DNA from 3 places in the Kaistia defluvii genome. Region 2 is predicted to be linked to each of the others. Evidence: predicted binding sites of a transcription regulator. Region 2 holds the regulator's gene; each other region holds the start of a gene.

Region 1 (5,970 bases), 1.2 Mb from region 2:
GAAGGTAGACGGCACGCCATCGGCGACGAGGCCGCCCTCGACCTTCCAGGGCCCCAGCAGCGAGCGCGCATCGACGGCCGCATTGATGCCGGTCAGCAATACCGAACGACCGGTGCGCAGGTCGCGATAGTCGATCGAACCGTCTGAAATATCGACCTTTTCCAGCGTCACGGCATCGGGATCGAGCGTCTTGGACGCCTCCGAGCGGCGCAGCCAGTCGGGCGTGCCATCGGCTCCGACCGTCACCTGCAGGCTCGGCCGGGTGATCGCCATGTCGACGACCTTGAACGTGCCTGTGATCAGGGGGATCAGCTCGATCCGGACAGCGAACCGGTCGATCTTCATCATCGGCTCGCCGGGGGTGCCGCCGACCCGAACATCGGTGAAGACGAGCGAAGGCATCGGCAGCAGGGAGGCATCGGCCGTGCCTGCCACGGTCACCGGCTGGCCAAGGATCTTCTCTGCCTCACGCTCGAAGGTCGAACGGAAGGCATTCCAGTCCACGAACCAAGGGATCACCAGCGCCGATACGAGAACGGCGATGATGATGCCCCCGATGATCAGATACAGCCTGTTCAGCTCAGCCTCCGCTATGCCACGTCATGCATCGGGCAGGATCTTGCCCGGATTGAGGATCCCGAGCGGGTCCAGCGCCGCCTTGATCACTCGCATGATGTCGAGACCGTGGCCATGCTCCTTGACGAGATATTTGCGCTTGCCCTGGCCGACGCCATGTTCGCCGGTGCAGGTGCCGTCAAGCGCGATGGCCCGCTCGTTCATCCGGCTGATCACGGCTTCCGCCTTAGCGATCTCTTCCGGATTGGTGATGTCGATCAGCAGCTGGGTGTGAAAATTGCCGTCACCGACATGGCCGACGACCGGCCCGATCAAGCCATTGGCCGCGATATCGGCGCTGGTTTCGGCCACGCATTCGGCCAGCATCGAGATCGGCACGCAGACGTCGGTCGAGACGCTCTGGATGGTGTCGCCGGGCCGAAGCCCCTTCACGGCGAAATAGGAATCGTGCCGCGCCTGCCAGAGCTTGGTGCGGTCCTCCGGACGCGTCGCCGAGGCGAATTCGCCGCCGTTGAATTCCTGCGCGATCGCGGCGAACTGCTCCGACTGTTCCAGCACCGAGGCCGGCGAGCCGTGGAACTCGAGGAACAGATGCGGCGTCTCGGGCAGGCCGAGCTTGGCGAACTCGTTGGTGGCGCGGATCATCATGGCGTCGCCGAGCTCGACGCGGGCGATCGGGATGCCGCTCTGGATCGTCAGGATCGCCGCGTTGCAGGCGTCCTCCACGGTCGGGAACGAGCAGACGCCGGCGGCGACCGATTCCGGCAGGCCATGCAGGCGTACCGTCACCTCGGTGATGATGCCGAGCGTCCCTTCCGAGCCGACCAGCAGGCGGGTCAGGTCATAGCCGGCCGAGCTCTTCTTGGCGCGGCTGCCGGTGCGGAGGATCGAGCCATCGGCCATGACGGCCGTCAAACGGACGACGTTCTCCCGCATCGTGCCATAGCGCACGGCATTGGTGCCGGAAGCGCGCGTCGCCGCCATGCCGCCAAGGCTGGCATCGGCGCCGGGATCGATCGGGAAGAAGAGGCCCTGGTCGCGGATGTAATTGTTGAGCTGGATGCGCGTGACGCCCGCCTCGACCGTGCAGTCGAGATCCTCGGCATGCACCGCGACGATCTTGTTCATCTGCGACAGGTCGATCGACACGCCGCCGAACGGCGCGTTGACATGGCCTTCCAGCGAGGTGCCGGTGCCGAAGGGGATGATCGGCACGCGGTGCGCGGCGCAGATCTTCACGATCTCGGAGACTTCCTCCGTCGACGTGGCGAACACCACCGCATCGGCCGGTTCGTTCGGGAGCCAGGTGGTCGTATTGGCATGCTGGCGCCGGACCTCGAGCCCGCGCGTAAAGCGCGAGCCGAAGCGCTCCTGCAGAAGATTGAGCGCCGTGGCGAGCGCCACTTCGTCACGCGCATCATCATGGCGCAGCGCCGAAACTACCATACTGAAAAGCCTCCCGAACGATTTCATGGCTCGCTCGCCATGGTGCGCGCAACCTAGCAAAACCATGCTGCCACGCCAAAGACTTCCTGCCGCTTTCGCGCCCTGCCCTGCGCCGAAATCGACGGTTTCACACGGCGCAGTGGCCCGACTCGGAATAGCCTACCAGCCGGTTCGTCACACCGAACCCCGGATGGCGATCTTGCCCGACCGGCCGGGCCGATCGCTGGCAGCGGCGGCCGCGGCCGCCTCCGTGAGGGCGAATCTTTCGTCGACGGTCAATCGGAGCTCGCCGGAGGCCGCCAGCCGGACCAGTTCGCCGATCAGGCGCCCCATTTCGACCTTGTCGGTCGACTGCATGCGCCGTGCGCCCCAGAACCCCTTCACGGACACCTGCCGGAAGATAAGGTCGCCGGAGCTGATCACCAGCGGCTTGTTCGACATCGCGCCGAAGGACATCAGCATTCCGCCCTCGGCCAGGAGGCTGGTGAGCCGGCCGCCCTCCTCGCCGCCGACGGAATCGACCGCCCGCAGGATCGACCCGCTGCCGACCAGCGCCCGAACACGATCCTCCCAGCCGGCGCTTTCTGTGGAGACGACGTTGTCGACGCCGAGCGCCGCGAGTTCGGCAATGCCCTCGTCGCGCCGGACCAGCCCCACGACCTTGATCCCGCGCGCCTTGGCCAGCATGGCAACAATCTTGCCGACCGCGCCATTGGCCGCGTTCTGGATCATCCACTGGCCGCTGCCGATCTGCAGGTCTTCCAGCAGCATCAGCGAACTGAGCGGCATCGCGATCAGCTGGCAGCCCGTGTCGTCGTCGATCGCGTCCGGCAGCGGCACCGCCGAGGCGGCCTTGGCCACGAAGCTTTCAGCCCAGGCACCCAGCACACCCGCGACAACGACGCGCTGGCCGATGGCCGGCACCGTTACGTCCGCGCCCTGCGCCTCGACGACGCCGACCGCCTCGCTGCCGCCGATCGCCGGCAGGACCGGCTTGTAGCCATAGGTGCCGCGAATGGTCCAAAGATCGTGGTTATGAATGGGCGACAGCGTCATGCGGACGCGGATCTCGCCGGGGCCGGGCTCCGGCGTCGGCCGCTCGCCGGTCACCAGAACCTCGGTCGGATCGCCGAAACGCTCGTAAATGGCCGCTTGCATGGGTCGCACTCCTGTTTCTCCTGCCCATAGGTAGCGCGCCCATGCCGCCCCCGCAAACCGCGCCGGAGCGGAAAAAGGCGGCCTCGCGCTTGGACAGGCGCGTTCTCCTTCTGTACGAAAGCTGGAATGGACGGCTGCCACGGTCCATATTTGTTCTCATGTATAGTTCTTCGAATCGACCGCCCCGCATATGACCGCTCCCTTCGACAGTTCCGCGCCCGTCCCGCGTCCCGGCGGCATTGCTGCGCGTGCGCTCGGCAAGGCGGCGCCGCCCGACTATCTCGCACGCCTCAATCCCGAGCAGCGCCTGGCTGTCGAGACGACGGAGGGACCGGTGCTGGTGCTCGCCGGCGCCGGCACGGGCAAGACGCGCGTGCTCACGACCCGCATCGCGCATCTGCTCGCCACCCAGAAGGCGTTCCCGAGCCAGATTTTGGCGGTCACCTTCACCAACAAGGCGGCGCGCGAGATGCGCCACCGCATCGGCGAACTGATCGGCCCCTCGGTCGAGGGCATGAACTGGCTTGGCACCTTCCACGCCATCGGCGTCAAGATCCTGCGCCGCCATGCCGAACTGGTCGGGCTGCGTTCGGATTTCACCATTCTCGACACCGACGACCAGATCCGCCTGATGAAGCAGGTGATCCAGGCCGAGGGCATAGACGAGAAGCGCTGGCCGGCGCGCCAGCTCGCCAACCTGATCGACAGCTGGAAGAACCGCGGCCTGTCGCCGAAGGACGTGCCGCCCGGCGATGGCGGCTCGTTCGCCGATGGCCGGGGCATCAAGCTCTACCAGGCCTATCAGGACCGGCTGAAGATGCTGAACGCCTGCGATTTCGGCGATCTGCTGCTGGAAAACCTGCGCCTGTTCCGCGAGCACCCCGACGTGCTCAAGGATTATCACCAGCGCTTCCACTACATGCTGGTCGACGAGTATCAGGACACCAACGTCGCGCAATATCTCTGGCTGCGCCTGCTGGCGCAGGGCCGCAAGAACATCTGCTGCGTCGGCGACGACGACCAGTCGATCTATGGCTGGCGCGGCGCCGAGGTCGACAACATCCTGCGCTTCGAGAAGGATTTTCCCGGCGCCGTCGTGATCAAGCTCGAGCGCAATTACCGCTCGACCTCGCATATCCTCGGCGCCGCCTCGCATCTGATCACCCACAATGAAGGCCGGCTCGGCAAGACGCTGTTCACCGACGCCGTCGATCCGGACGCCGCCCGCGTTCGCGTCGCTTCCTCCTGGGATTCGGAAGAGGAAGCCCGAGCCGTCGGCGAGGAGATCGAGGCGCTGCAGCGCCAGGGCCACAAGCTCAACGACATGGCGATCCTTGTCCGCGCCTCGTTCCAGATGCGCTCCTTCGAAGACCGCTTCGTCACGCTCGGCCTCAACTATCGCGTCATCGGCGGCCCGCGCTTCTATGAGCGGCAGGAAATCCGCGATGCCCTCGCCTATTTCCGAGTCGTCGTGCAGCCGTCCGACGACCTCGCCTTCGAACGCATCGTCAACGTGCCGAAGCGCGGCATCGGCGACACCACCGTGCGCCTGCTCTACGACCACGCCCGCGCCCGCCAGATCCCGATCATCCAGGCGGCCGATGAACTGGTGCATACCGAGGAGATCAAGCCGAAGACGCGCGGCGCGCTGCGCGAACTGCTGGCCTCATTCGAGCTCTGGCGCTCGAAGCTCGCCGCCATGAAGCATGGCGAGTTGGCGGAGATGATCCTGGAGGAGAGCGGCTACACCGAGATGTGGCAGCAGGACCGCTCGGCCGATGCGCCGGGGCGGCTGGAAAACCTGAAGGAACTGATCCGCTCGATGGAGGAATTCGAATCCCTCCCCGGCTTCCTCGAGCACATCGCCCTCGTCACCGACACCGACCGCGCCGAGAACCAGGATGCCGTCTCGATCATGACGCTGCATTCGGCCAAGGGGCTGGAATTCGAGACCGTGTTCCTTCCCGGCTGGGAGGAAGGCCTGTTCCCGCACCAGCGCGCGCTGGACGAGAGCGGTCGCGCCGGCCTCGAGGAAGAACGCCGCCTCGCCTATGTCGGCATCACCCGCGCCAAGCAGCGGGCGATGATCTGGTTCTCCTCGAACCGCCGCATCCATGGCCTCTGGCAGTCCAACGTGCCGTCGCGCTTCCTGGACGAATTGCCGGAGAAGCATGTCGAGGTGATCGAGCAGACGTCGAGCTATGGCGGCTACAATGTCGGCGGCGTCGGCAATTACGGCGCCAGCCGCTTCGACCGCGCCGACTCGTTCAGCAACACCTATTCGACGCCCGGCTGGCAGCGCGCCCAGGCGAACAAGGGCTCCGCCCAGGCGCATGCCCGCTCCGCCCCGCGCCAGATCGAGGGCGAGCTGGTGGCGAAATCGAGCGGCACCAACTCGAAATACGCGCTCGGCGAGCGCGTCTTCCATCAGAAGTTCGGCTATGGCGCGATCATCGAGATCGAAGGCAACAAGCTGACCGTCGATTTCGAGAAGACCGGCGCCAAGAAGGTCGTCGACAGCTTCGTAAGCAAGGGTTAGGGCGCGACATCGGGCTTGGAGGTTCGCTGCCGTTCCTCACCTCTCCCTTGGGGAGAGGTGAATGCCAGCTCCAGCCGAAATTCGCCTTGCTCTACAGGCCGGCAACGAGCCGCATCAGCCCGGCCTCCGTCGGGCGGAAGCCACACGCGCGGTAGAAGCCGGCGAGATGCGGCTCGAAGTCGACGTGCAGCCAGAGGGCGCCGCGATCGGACGCCATTTCGGCCGCGCGGCGCACCAGTTGCGTGCCGAGC
Region 2 (5,970 bases):
AGGGCTCGGTCACGCCGCGCTCCATGATCGAGCGCACATGGATGGCGCGGGCCTTGTTCACCTCGCGCACGAACTCCTCGATATGCTCGTTCGCCGGGCGCAGCACGATGTCCTCGGGCTTGCCCTCCTGCTGCAGGGCGCCGTCCTTCAGCACCGCGATGCGATCGCCGATCTTCAGCGCCTCGTCGAAATCATGGGTGATGAACAGGATCGTCTTGTTCAGCGATTTCTGCAGCGTGATCAGCTGGTCCTGCATGCCGGAGCGGATCAGCGGATCGAGCGCCGAGAACGCCTCGTCCATCAGGATGATGTCCGAATCCATCGACAGCGCCCGCGCCAGGCCGACGCGCTGCTGCTGGCCACCAGAGAGCTGGCGGGTGCGCGAGTTTTCATAGCCCGCGAGCCCGACCGTCTCGATCCATTTCGCCGCTGTCTCCAGCCGCTCCTTGCGACCGACGCCGCGGACTTCCAGGCCATAGGCGACATTGTCGATGACCGAGCGGTGCGGCATCAGGCCGAACTTCTGGAACACCATCGCGACCTTGGTGCGGCGATAGGTGCGCAGTTCGTCGAGGCTCATCTTCAGCACGTCGGTGCCGTGCACGAGGATCTCGCCCGCCGTCGGCTCGATCAGCCGGTTGACGTGGCGGATCAGCGTCGACTTGCCGGAGCCGGAAAGCCCCATGACGACGAAGATCTGGCCGCTGGCGATATCGAGCGAGACGTTGTCGAGACCGACGACATGGTTGGTCTCGGCCTGCACCTCGGCCTTCGACTTCCCCGCCCGAAGCAGCGCCAGCGCGCCCTCCGGGTCGGGGCCGAAGATCTTGGTGACCCCGCGCATGGCGATGGCGAGATCAGTCTTCACGGATAGGTCGGACATTAGCGCGCCTCCTGCATGCCGATGCGGGCCTGCAACTGGCGGCCGAACGCCTGGGTGATGCGGTCGAAGATGATGGCGAGCGCCACGATGCCGAGACCGGCGAACAGGCCACGGCTGACTTCGAGCCGGCCGATGCCCTGCAAAACCTGGTAGCCAAGGCCGCCGGCGCCGATCATCGAGGCGATCACCACCATGGAGAGCGCCATCATCGTCGTCTGGTTGATGCCGGCGAGGATGGTGGGCAGCGCGAGCGGGATCTGCACGCCGAGCAGGCGCTGGCGCGGATTGGTGCCGAAGGCGCGGCTGGCCTCCATCACGGCCGGATCGACCGAACGGAGGCCGAGATCGGTCAGCCGCACCAGCGGCGGCGCGGCATAGACGATGGTGGCGATCAGCGCCGGGATCTTGCCGGGGCCGAAGATCATCACCGTCGGGATCAGGTAGACGAAGCTCGGCAGGGTCTGCATCAGGTCTAGGACCGGCGCAACCGCCTGCCGGGTGCGCAGCGAGCGCGACATCCAGACGCCGACGGGAATCGAGACGAGGATGGCGGCGAGCGTCGCCGTGATCATCAGCGCCATGGTCGTCATGGCATCTTTCCAGAGATCCATCACGCCGAGGAACAGCAGCGCGCCCAGCACCACGGCCGGCAGCGGCCAGCGCCGCGTGGCAAGCCAGGCGATACCGGTCAGCACCGCGATGATCAGCCACCAAGGCGTCGCGATCAGCAGGTTCTCGATCGCCTTGAGCAGCATGAGGAGCGGATAGGCGGCGGCCTCGAAGGTCCCGCCCCAATGGCGGACGACCCAGTTCAGGCCGTCATCGACCGCGCGGCGCCAGGGCCGCGTATCAATCAGTTGAGGAAACAAGATCTGTCTCTTTCTTCATCCCGCCATGGCGGGGCAAATTCGCTATGGACGCGCGAAGGCGCCCGCCCTGCCCGGCCTTGATGGCCAGGGGCGCAGGGCAGCGGCAAAACGGAAACGGCCGGGAAACCACCCGGCCGTCCGTTTGCCTGTCGGCGATGTCAGTTGAGGCTGGCCTTGACCTTGGCGGCCACTTCCGGCGCGACCCAGCTCGTCCAGCGGTCTTCCTTGGTCTTCAGGAAGTTGAGCGCGGTCGCCGCGGCGTCTGCCTTGTTCTCGTCGCCATAGACGAGGATCTCGCTGATCTCGGCATTGGTTAGGCCGACCTTGGCGAGATAGCCGGCGACATTCGGCGCATCGCTCTCGATCCACTTCGCCGCGCCGACAACGGCCGGCGAGGACGGATAGGCGGTCACGCCCGGCTTGTCGGTGCAATCGCGGCTGGTGTTGCAGGCATAGACGTCCGGCTTGGTCGGACCCAGATCCAGCTGCACGGCGTCATACTTGCCGAGGATGGCCGTCGGTCCCCAATAGTAGAACAGGATCGGCTCTTCGCGGGTGAAGGCGCGGGCGATCGAGGCGTCCAGCGCGCCGCCGGAGCCGGGCGAGAACAGGTTCCAGCCCTTGTCCTTCATGCCGAGCGCCTCGAACAGAGCGCCGGTGGAAATTTCGCAGGCCCAGCCCGGCGGACAGGAATAGAGCCGCCCCTTGCTGCTGTCCTCGGGATCCTGGAACAGCTCGGGATGGCCGATCACGTCCTGGACGGTCTTGATGTCGGGATTCGCCTTCTGGACATAGCGCGGGATGAACCAGCCCTCGACGGTGCCGTCGGTGATGGCGTTGGTCAGCTCGACGACCTTGCCGTCGGCCAGGCCCTTCGCCCAGGGCTCCTGGATCGTGCTGGTCCAGAGTTCGGGCGCCACCGCCGGGCTGCCGCGCGTCAACATCGAGGACGATGTCGGAACGGTGTCGCCGGTGACGATCTCGACGTTGCAGCCGAAACCCTTCTCGAGAATGATGGCATGGATATGCGCCAAGGCGGCCGCGGAGGGCCAGGTCATCTCGGCGATATCGATAGTTCGGTCGGTGCCGCAGCTGGCGGCGTCAGTGGCTTGCGGATCGGATCCCTGGGCAAGCGCGGAATGGCTCGTGGCGGACAAAAACGCAACGGCGATCGCGGCGGCAATGCCACCGGATTTGAATATCATCGGATAGAACCTCGTGTCAGTTGATGATCGAGACCATAGGGACACAGTGCAATTGTGTCAAATCCGACAATACATTGCCATAAATTGGCGACGAGATCGCCTTATTCTTGATCGATCATCCTTTGTCATGCTCTTGGCTTTCTCTGCCAAGAAAATATCACCTGTCCGAACATAGCGCCGCCGCGCCGGATACGATCGCCAAGAAAAAATAAATTTCGCACTGCTGTGCGAGATCTCGGTGCCCGCCGCAAAATCACCGGCTGCCGCCGGTTCAGGCGGGATCCCTTCGTGACAACCTTCCTCTACGGTACCCGGAATCTGGAGACTTGCGCCGAAACGCTGCCGGCGCGAGAAGGCGTTTCGCACCGAGCGAAGACGGCGCACGCTTGTCCGCGTTCACCCTTTGCCGATCTGGCTGCCGACCCGCAGCCTCTGACGCGCCGGACGTCGCCCGTTCGCGCCGGCGCACGCGGCCCGCCCGGGAGCCCAACCCAGCGCCGGTCTTGCGGAACGCATCGGGAACAGCTATTCTGTTCGCGTTTTGTACCTAAATGATTCCCGTGTCCGCCATCCCGCCCGGCTCCGTCGTCCGGGGTACGGCGACACTCCCTTGGCAATGCCCGCAGCGCGAGATCAACATGCTCACCCGGAAGCAGTATGAACTCCTCATGTTCATCCAGGAGCGGCTCAAGGAAGCGGGCGTTCCCCCCTCTTTCGACGAGATGAAGGATGCGCTGGATCTCCGCTCCAAATCGGGCATCCACCGGCTGATCAAGGCGCTCGAGGAACGCGGCTTCATCCGCCGCCTGCCCAACCGGGCCCGCGCGCTGGAAGTGGTCCGCCTGCCGGAGACGATGACGCCGGCCATGGCGCGTCCGAAGAAGCAGGCCTTCTCGCCCAGCGTGATCGAAGGCAGCCTCGGCAAGGTCCGCCCGGTCGACGACATGCACGACGTCGCCGAGCCGGTGATCATCCCCGTCATGGGCCGTATCGCCGCCGGCGTGCCGATCTCGGCCATCCAGACCCAGAGCCATTCCATCACCGTGCCGCCGGAAATGCTGCGCGGCGGCGAGCATTTCGCGCTCGAAGTACGCGGCGATTCGATGATCGAGGCCGGCATCCTCGACGGCGACACGGTGCTGATCCGCAAGAGCGACAATGCGGAATCCGGCGACATCGTCGTGGCGCTGGTCGACGAGGAAGAGGCGACGCTGAAGCGGCTGCGGCGCAAGGGCGCCTCGATCGCGCTCGAAGCGGCGAACCCCGCCTATGAGACGCGGATCTTCGGGCCGGATCGCGTCCGCATTCAGGGCAAGTTGGTCGGGCTGCTGCGGACCTACTGATCGGCCGGGTCGTCCTCATAGGGCGGCATCCAGGGCCTTCGCACCGGCGCATAGGCGGTGCGAATCTCGAAGCGCCGGCCGAGCCATGGATCGGGCGGCGCAGTCTGTGACTCAGCTGTGGCCGAGGGCTCCGGCGGCAGCACGTCCTCGTCTTCGGCATTGCGCTCGACGAGATTGTAGCGCGATGGCTCCATGGGGAGGCCGGCATCAGGGATAACCGTCACCTGCCGCGCTGCGGCCGGCTCCGGCCCTGCGCTTGCCGCCGCTTTGACCGCCTGCTCGACAGCACTCTCTGATGAAGTACCCGCTCGGCGCGGCTCCATAGAGGAACTGGCCTCGGCGACAGCCGTCTTCGGTTGCGCCTCAGTTGACTTCGGTCCCGCCCTTTCGGATGCCAGCCCCTCGGCACTCCCCTCTGATGATGCCACCGTCCCGCGCGGCCACATGGCCAGCGAGCCCGAGCGCTCCAGCGTGCCGCGATCGATCACGGCAGTATGGCGAAGGCAGGTTTCGGGCGCCGCCAGCGGCGTCACCACCAGCATGGCGCGGCGGCAATCCTCCTCGAACGCCGCGCGGTCGAGCGCCAGCGCCACCCAGCTCCCATCCGGCATTCGGCCGACGCAGCCGGCTGCGTCGCAGCCGCCCGCCTGCAACGCCGCCTTCGCGTCCCGCTCGTCGCCATCGGATCGAAGCCAGATATCGCTGACGAACCGGTCCGGCTTGCGCGCGACAATGCGATAGAGGCCGTCCCCGCCCCGGATCGCCATCTGCCTGCCATCCGCGCTGACCAGTAGGTCCGGTCGCGCTGGGAACAGGGCGAGTGCAATTCCCGCCAGCATCGGCACGACGCCGAGCAGCCGCCAGCGCTCGCGCCAGAGCGCCAGCCAGACGAAACCACCGACGAACAGCAGCAGGGCCGCGACGCCCGGCATCGCCGCGCCGCCGGATTGGCCCGACCATCGGGCGACCGTCGCCGACACGCCGAGCATGCCGTCAATGCCCCAGTGCACGACCGCGAAGGGCAGCGCCTCCAATCCGAACGGCATGGCGAGCACCGAAAGCAGCGCGAAGGGCATGATGAGGAAGTCGGTGAGCGGCATCGCCGCGACATTGGCCAGGATCGACAGCGGCGCCATGCGCTGGAAATGATAGAGCGCGAAGGGCGTCGTGCCGAGGCCGCCAAGCAGCGAGGTCAGCGCCATGCCGGCGACGAACAGGAAGGCGCGCCTCGGCAAGGCGGCCGCGCCGCTGCGGGCGCCGAGACGCGGCACGGGGTTGTTGCGCCGGCGGTCCGCCAGCATCTCGAAGCCGGCAACGAGGGCGATCGTTGCGGCAAACGACATCTGGAAGCTGGCCGAGAGGATGCTTTCCGGCGTGATCGCCAGGACGACCAGCCCCGCCAGCGCGACATTGCGCATCGAGATCGCCCGCCGGTCGAGCAGGATGGCGAGGAAGGCGATCGAGGTCATGATGAAGGAGCGTTGCGCGGCGACGTCGAGGCCGGAGATCAGCAGGTAGAAGCCGCTGACCAGCAGCGCCGCGATCGCCGCCCACTTCTTGATCGGCCGACGCAGCGCCAGCGACGGGATCAGCGCCAGCCCGGCCCGCACGCTCCAGAACACCACCCCGGTCACCAGCACCATGTGCAGGCCGGAGACGGAAAGCACATG
Region 3 (5,970 bases), on a different contig from region 2:
GGAACCACCCATTTCCATGACGGCTGCCCATCTCGCCCGGCTGAACGACGACCAGCGCCGCGCCGTCGAATTCGGGGTCACCACGCTCGAGCGTGGCCCGCTGCTGGTGATCGCCGGCGCCGGCTCCGGCAAGACCAACACGCTGGCGCACCGGGTTGCGCACCTGATCCTGAACGGCGCCGATCCGCGCCGCATCCTGCTGATGACCTTTTCGCGCCGCGCGGCGAGCGAGATGGCGAAGCGGGTCGAGCGCATCGCTGCGAGCGTGCTCGGCGCCAAGGGTGGCGTGCTGACCGATGCGCTCGCCTGGTCCGGTACGTTCCACGGCGTCGGCGCCAAAATCCTGCGCGAGCACGCGCAATGGATCGGCCTCGATCCTGCCTTCACGATCCATGACCGCGAGGATTCCGCGGATCTGATGAACCTGGTCCGGCACGAGCGCGGGCTCTCGAAGAAAGAAAGCCGGTTTCCCGCCAAGGGCACCTGCCTCGCCATCTATTCGCGCGTGGTCAATTCCGAGACGACGATCGACGAGGTACTGGTCCGGGTCTTCCCCTGGTGCGCCATGTGGAAAGACGAGTTGAAGGCGCTGTTCGCCGCTTACGTCGAGGCGAAACAGGCGCAGAACGTGCTCGATTACGACGATCTGCTGCTCTACTGGGCCTATCTGATGGCCGAGCCCTCGATCTCGGGCGAGATCGCCGCCCGCTTCGACCATGTCCTGGTCGATGAATACCAGGACACCAACCGGCTTCAGGCCTCCGTCCTGCTCGGTCTGAAGCCGAAGGGGGACGGGCTGACGGTGGTCGGCGACGACGCGCAGTCGATCTATTCGTTCCGCGCCGCGACCGTCCGCAACATCCTCGATTTCCCCGGCCATTTCTCGCCGGCCGCCGAGATCGTCACGCTGGAGCGCAATTACCGCTCGACCCAGCCGATCCTCGCCGCCGCCAATGGCGTGATCTCGCTGGCAACCGAGCGCTTCACCAAGAACCTCTGGACCGAACGCGAAAGCGGCGACAAGCCTCAACTGGTGACCGTGCGCGGCGAGGCCGAGCAGGCGCGCTATGTCGTCGAGACGGTGCTGGAGGCGCGCGAGCGCGGTGTGGCGCTCAAGGAACAGGCGGTGATGTTCCGCGCCTCGCATCACTCGGGCCCGCTCGAATTCGAGCTGACCCGGCGCAACATCCCCTTCGTCAAGTTTGGCGGGCTGAAGTTCCTCGACGCGGCGCATGTGAAGGATCTGCTCGCCGTCCTGCGCTTCGTGGAAAATCCGCGCGACCGCGTCGCGGGCTTTCGTGTCGCGCAATTACTGCCGGGCGTCGGGCCGGGCACAGCGGGCAAGATGCTGGAATCGATGGCCGGCGCCGTCGATCCGGTTGCGGCGCTGGCCGAGTTCAAGCCGCCCCAGAAGACGGCGGCCGACTGGCCGGCCTTTGTCGAGCTGGTGGGCCATCTGCGCCAGGCGAAATTGGGCTGGCCGGCCGAGATCGAGGCGGTGCGCAGCTGGTACGAACCGCATCTCGAGCGCATCCACGAGGACGCGACAGTGCGGCTGGCCGACCTTGTGCAGCTGGAGCAGATCGCCGCCGGCTTTGCCTCGCGCGAGCGCTTCTTGACCGAACTCACGCTCGATCCGCCGGACGCCACCAGCGGCGAGGCGGGCGTGCCGCTGCTCGACGAGGACTATTTGATCCTCTCGACCATCCATTCCGCCAAGGGGCAGGAGTGGAAATCGGTGTTCGTGCTCAACGTCGTCGATGGCTGCATGCCGATCGATCTCTCGACCGGCACGGCCGAGGAGATCGAGGAGGAACGGCGGCTGCTCTATGTCGCCATGACGCGCGCCAAGGACGAACTGCACCTCGTCATGCCGCAGCGCTTCTTCGTCACGCAGCAGACGCGCGGCGGCGACCGTCACATCTACGCGACCCGTACCCGCTTCATTCCTTCCGCCATCATCGGCCTGTTCCAGCAGGTGATCTGGCCTCCGGCGCCGAGCGAAGTGGCGGGAGCCGCCGCCATGCCGCGCGTCCCCGTCGACATAGCGGCCCGGATGCGGGGCATGTGGAAATAGGGAACGCCTCGCCTTTGAACCCTCCCTCGAGGGGTGGGTTCAAGCGACGACCTTACTCGTCCTGCAGGCAGACCCGCAGGCGGTGGCCGTCGGGGTCGAGGGCGACGAAGGTCGGGCCGAAATCGAGGACGGTCAAGGCCTGCTCGATCTGGAGCCCGCGCTGCTGCCAGTCGGCATAGAGCGCGTCGATCCTGTCCTTGTTCTCGACCATGAAGACGATCTCGCCATTGGCGCCGTTTGCCGCGGCGGTGGTGGCGGGGTTGGCCTGGGCGCGGCCCCAGAGGCCGAGCGTCAGGCCGTTGTCGAGCGGCAGCGCGGCGAAGTTGGGCGACAGGCTCGCGGCCGGATGGCCGAGCAGGTGACCATAAAAGGCGGCGCTGGCGGCCGTGTCGTTCACATAGAGCAGGATCATGTTCGGGGTCGTCATGGTGTTGCCTCCGTTGTCGATGGAGGCAGGTGTAGTCGAGCCTGCTGTCAGTTTATGGCAGCAGTGTCGGATGGCTGATGCCCTCGGCGATCTTCCATTCCTTCAGCAGCGCCTGCCGCCGGCGCGGGTAGCGCGTTTCCGTGACGACGAGATCGGCCATCCGCTCGGTTCGGAAATGGCGGAAATCCTCCCGTGTCTCGCACCAGGCGACGAGCACGCGCACCTTCTCGAAGAAGCCGAGTGCGAACGGCCAGACCGTACGCTGCGAAGCGGCGCCGACCGCGTCGACATAGGCGAAGGCAAGCTTGCGCTCGCCGCGGATCGCCGCGCGGATGGCGGCAAGGTCGACACCGGGCGTCTCGGTCGAACTGGCGCCGACCAGCAGCGTCGAACTGTCGAGATCCTCGCGCAGATCCGCGGGCAGAACGGCGGCGATCTTGGCCAGCGCATTGCTGGCGGCGAGCGCCAGCCGGGGATCGGCGCGTTTCGAAACCCAGCGCGAGCCCAGCACCATCGCCTCGATCTCGTCCTCGGAGAACATCAGCGGCGGCAGCATGAAGCCGGGCTTCAGGATATAGCCGATGCCGGCTTCGCCCTCGATCGACGCGCCCTGCGCCTGGAGCGTGGCGATGTCGCGATAGAGGGTGCGCAGGCTGATGCCGAGTTCCGTGGCCAGCACCTGGCCGCTCACTGGCCGGCGGTGACGGCGCAGGATCTGGATCAGGTCCAGCAGGCGTTGCGATCGCGACATGGGGCATCCCTTTCATCCCATGATGCCATAAACTGGCAGCATTGGCACGGCGATCCCCGGTCCTTCGCCTCTTCGTGACGCTCCAGGATCTCCCCCGCAGGCGATCGCCCCCTCCGGATGACGGTACCCGTTCTGATACGCGACAGGCTGGGTAGTTCGCTTGCCGCGCGATTGACTCTTGCCTGATTTGGAGTCGTATTGGATAGAACAAAACAGGAACAATGGCGATCGGATCGGATAGCGACGACCAGGATGGATACCGCAAGGACGACCCTTTCCGCATTGCGGCAGCGCATTGCCGCGCTGGAGACGACGGCCCGGCCCGCGCCGCCGGGCGAGGCTCTTTCGCCGAGGGCAACCGCGCGCGCGTCCCGGATCGCGCTCGACCGGGATGCGGTCGATGCCGCGCTGGGGGGTGGGCTGGCGCGCGGCGCGCTGCATGAGATCCATGCCGCTTCGGGCGCCGACACCATCGCGGCGTCGGGCTTTTCGCTGGCCCTGGCGCTGGCCGCGGCCCCCGCCGGGCGACCGATCGTCTGGGTGCGGCAGGATTATGCCGCCCGCGAGGGCGGCGACCTTCATGCCGATGGCCTGCAGGCGCTGGGTCTCGATCCCTCCGCGCTGATCCTGGTGCAGTTGCGGGATGCGCTGGCCGTCTTGCGCGCCGGCGGCGAGGCGGCCCGCTGCGGCGCGCTGGGCGCCGTGATCATCGAGCCCTGGGGCGAACCGAAGGCGCTCGACCTGACGACGCAGCGCCGCTTTTCGCTGGCGGCGGAGGCTTCGGGCGTCACCGTCCTGCTGCTGCGGCCGGGCGCGCGGCCGATGCCGGGCGGGGCGGAGACCCGCTGGCTCGTGCGTTCCGAACCGGCCGTGCCACTGGCGATGAACGCGCCGGGCCATCCGACCTTTGACCTGACCTTGTTGCGCCATCGCCACGGACCGCCCGGCGGACCCTGGCGGCTGGAGTGGAACCGCGATGAAAAACTCTTCAAGCGCCCGGCGCTATTGCGCGATCCGGCTGCCGTTCCTCGCATCGAACCGGCTCCGAAACCTGCCGAACGCGCCCCATTCCGGCTTGCCGGCTGAAGCGCCGCTGCTGATCGTCGAAAAGGCGAAGGGCGCGCTGGCTCTGGCCGCGCCGGACCCGGCGGCGTTGCGGCAGGGACTTGGCCCCGGCCTGACGCTGGCCGAGGCACGGGCGCGCATCGCCAATCTGGTGGTGGCCGAGCACGACCCCACCGCCGACGAGGCCTTGATGGAGCGGATCGCCGATTGGTGCGATCGCTATACGCCGCTGGTCGCCCGCCATGGCGAGCGCGGCCTGATGCTCGACATCACCGGCGTCGCCCATCTCTTCCAGGGCGAGGCGGCGCTGCTCGAGGACCTCCTGACGCGGCTTGCCGGCTTTGGCCTTACCGCCCATGGCGCGATCGCCGGCGCGCCGGCAACCGCCCGTGCGCTGGCGCGCGGCCGGGATCGCGTGATCGTGCCGCCGGGCCGCGAGGCGGAGGCGGTCCGGCCCCTGCCGATCACGGCGCTGGGGCTGGACGCCGCGCGGGTGCAGGCGCTGCGTCGGGCCGGGCTGAAGATCGTCGCCGATCTGATCGACCGGCCGCGCGCCCCGCTCGCCGCCCGCTTCGGCGCCGATTGCGTCGAACGGCTGGAACGGCTGGCCGGCATTGCCGAGCACCCGATTTCGCCGCGCCGGCCGGTTCCCGCGGCGCTGGCCGAACGCATCTTCTTCCAGCCGATCGCCCATCAGGACGATATCGCCGCCACGCTTGCCCGCCTCGCCGCCGATGTGGCCTCGCTGCTGGAGGCGCGCGGCGAGGGCGGCCGCCATTTCGAGGCGAGCTTCTATCGCGTCGACGGCGCCGTGCGGCGGATCGATGTTACGACCGCGCGGCCCAACCGGGCGCCGAAGGCAATCGCCAGACTGTTCCATGAGAAACTGGACGCGCTTTCCGATCCGCTCGACGCCGGCTTCGGCTTCGACCTGATCCGCCTCGGCGCCTTTCGCACCGAACCTTTCCTGGCCGCGCAATCGAGCCTCGAGGGGCATGCGCTTGACGACGAGGCGGTTGCCGATCTGGTCGATCGTCTTGGCGCCCGTTTCGGGCCCGAGCGGGTGCAGGGGTTCCTGCGGGAAGACACGCATATTCCCGAGCGGCGCACGCGGCGGGTGCCGGTCTTCGCCATGGGCGGCAATACGGCCCCCTGGCAGGACGAACTGGCGCCCGGCGACCCGCCGCTCCGGCCGCTCAGCCTGTTCGACCCGCCCGAGCCGGTCGAGGCGCTGGGCGAGGTGCCGGACGGGCCGCCGCTCAGCTTTCGCTGGCGCCGCGTGCTGCACCAGGTGGCGCGCGCCGAGGGACCGGAGCGGATCGCGCCGGAATGGTGGCGCGCCGGCGGCGATGGGCCCGACCGCGATTACTTCCGCGTCGAAGATCGCAATGGCGGCCGTTTCTGGCTCTACCGGGAAGGCTTTTATGCGGCCGACCGGCCGCAGCCGCGCTGGTTCCTGCATGGGCTGTTCGCATGAGGATCGGAGAAAGGCCCGCAGAGGCCGTCATCCCGGCGAAGGCCGGGATCCATCGGTTGGCGATCCTGCGATTGGGCCGGTGTTCCTGGGCCCCGGCCTTCGCCGGGGCGACGGGCCCGTGTGAACCCTATGCGTTCTGCGAGGCTGCATGAGCCCCTATGCCGAACTCGCCG

Evidence for each region. The regulator LexA, encoded in region 2, represses DNA repair genes until DNA is damaged. The targets are predictions, from matches to a motif close to TGTTCNNNNTGTGTTCNG.
Region 1: a site for LexA is predicted at 3,321-3,338, ahead of ABIE08_RS08985 (ATP-dependent helicase). Genes of this name have one in related genera too.
Region 3: a site for LexA is predicted at 3,459-3,476, ahead of ABIE08_RS13420 (ImuA family protein). Genes of this name have one in related genera too.

Annotation. Positions count from the first base shown of each region.
Region 1 is NZ_JBEPSM010000001.1:1,891,040-1,897,009, forward strand. It holds gene ABIE08_RS08970 (AsmA family protein) at 1-594, opposite strand, end outside; gene ABIE08_RS08975 (FAD-binding oxidoreductase) at 601-2,022, opposite strand; gene ABIE08_RS08980 (zinc-binding dehydrogenase) at 2,197-3,180, opposite strand; gene ABIE08_RS08985 (ATP-dependent helicase) at 3,371-5,719, shown strand; gene ABIE08_RS08990 (GNAT family N-acetyltransferase) at 5,811-5,970, opposite strand, start outside.
Region 2 is NZ_JBEPSM010000001.1:658,886-664,855, reverse strand. It holds gene ABIE08_RS03145 (quaternary amine ABC transporter ATP-binding protein) at 1-883, opposite strand, end outside; gene ABIE08_RS03140 (ABC transporter permease) at 883-1,752, opposite strand; gene ABIE08_RS03135 (glycine betaine ABC transporter substrate-binding protein) at 1,911-2,957, opposite strand; gene lexA (transcriptional repressor LexA) at 3,596-4,300, shown strand; gene ABIE08_RS03125 (ComEC/Rec2 family competence protein) at 4,294-5,970, opposite strand, start outside.
Region 3 is NZ_JBEPSM010000002.1:80,560-86,529, forward strand. It holds gene ABIE08_RS13405 (ATP-dependent helicase) at 17-2,077, shown strand; gene ABIE08_RS13410 (VOC family protein) at 2,130-2,504, opposite strand; gene ABIE08_RS13415 (helix-turn-helix transcriptional regulator) at 2,557-3,255, opposite strand; gene ABIE08_RS13420 (ImuA family protein) at 3,508-4,341, shown strand; gene ABIE08_RS13425 (Y-family DNA polymerase) at 4,232-5,797, shown strand; gene ABIE08_RS13430 (error-prone DNA polymerase) at 5,946-5,970, shown strand, end outside.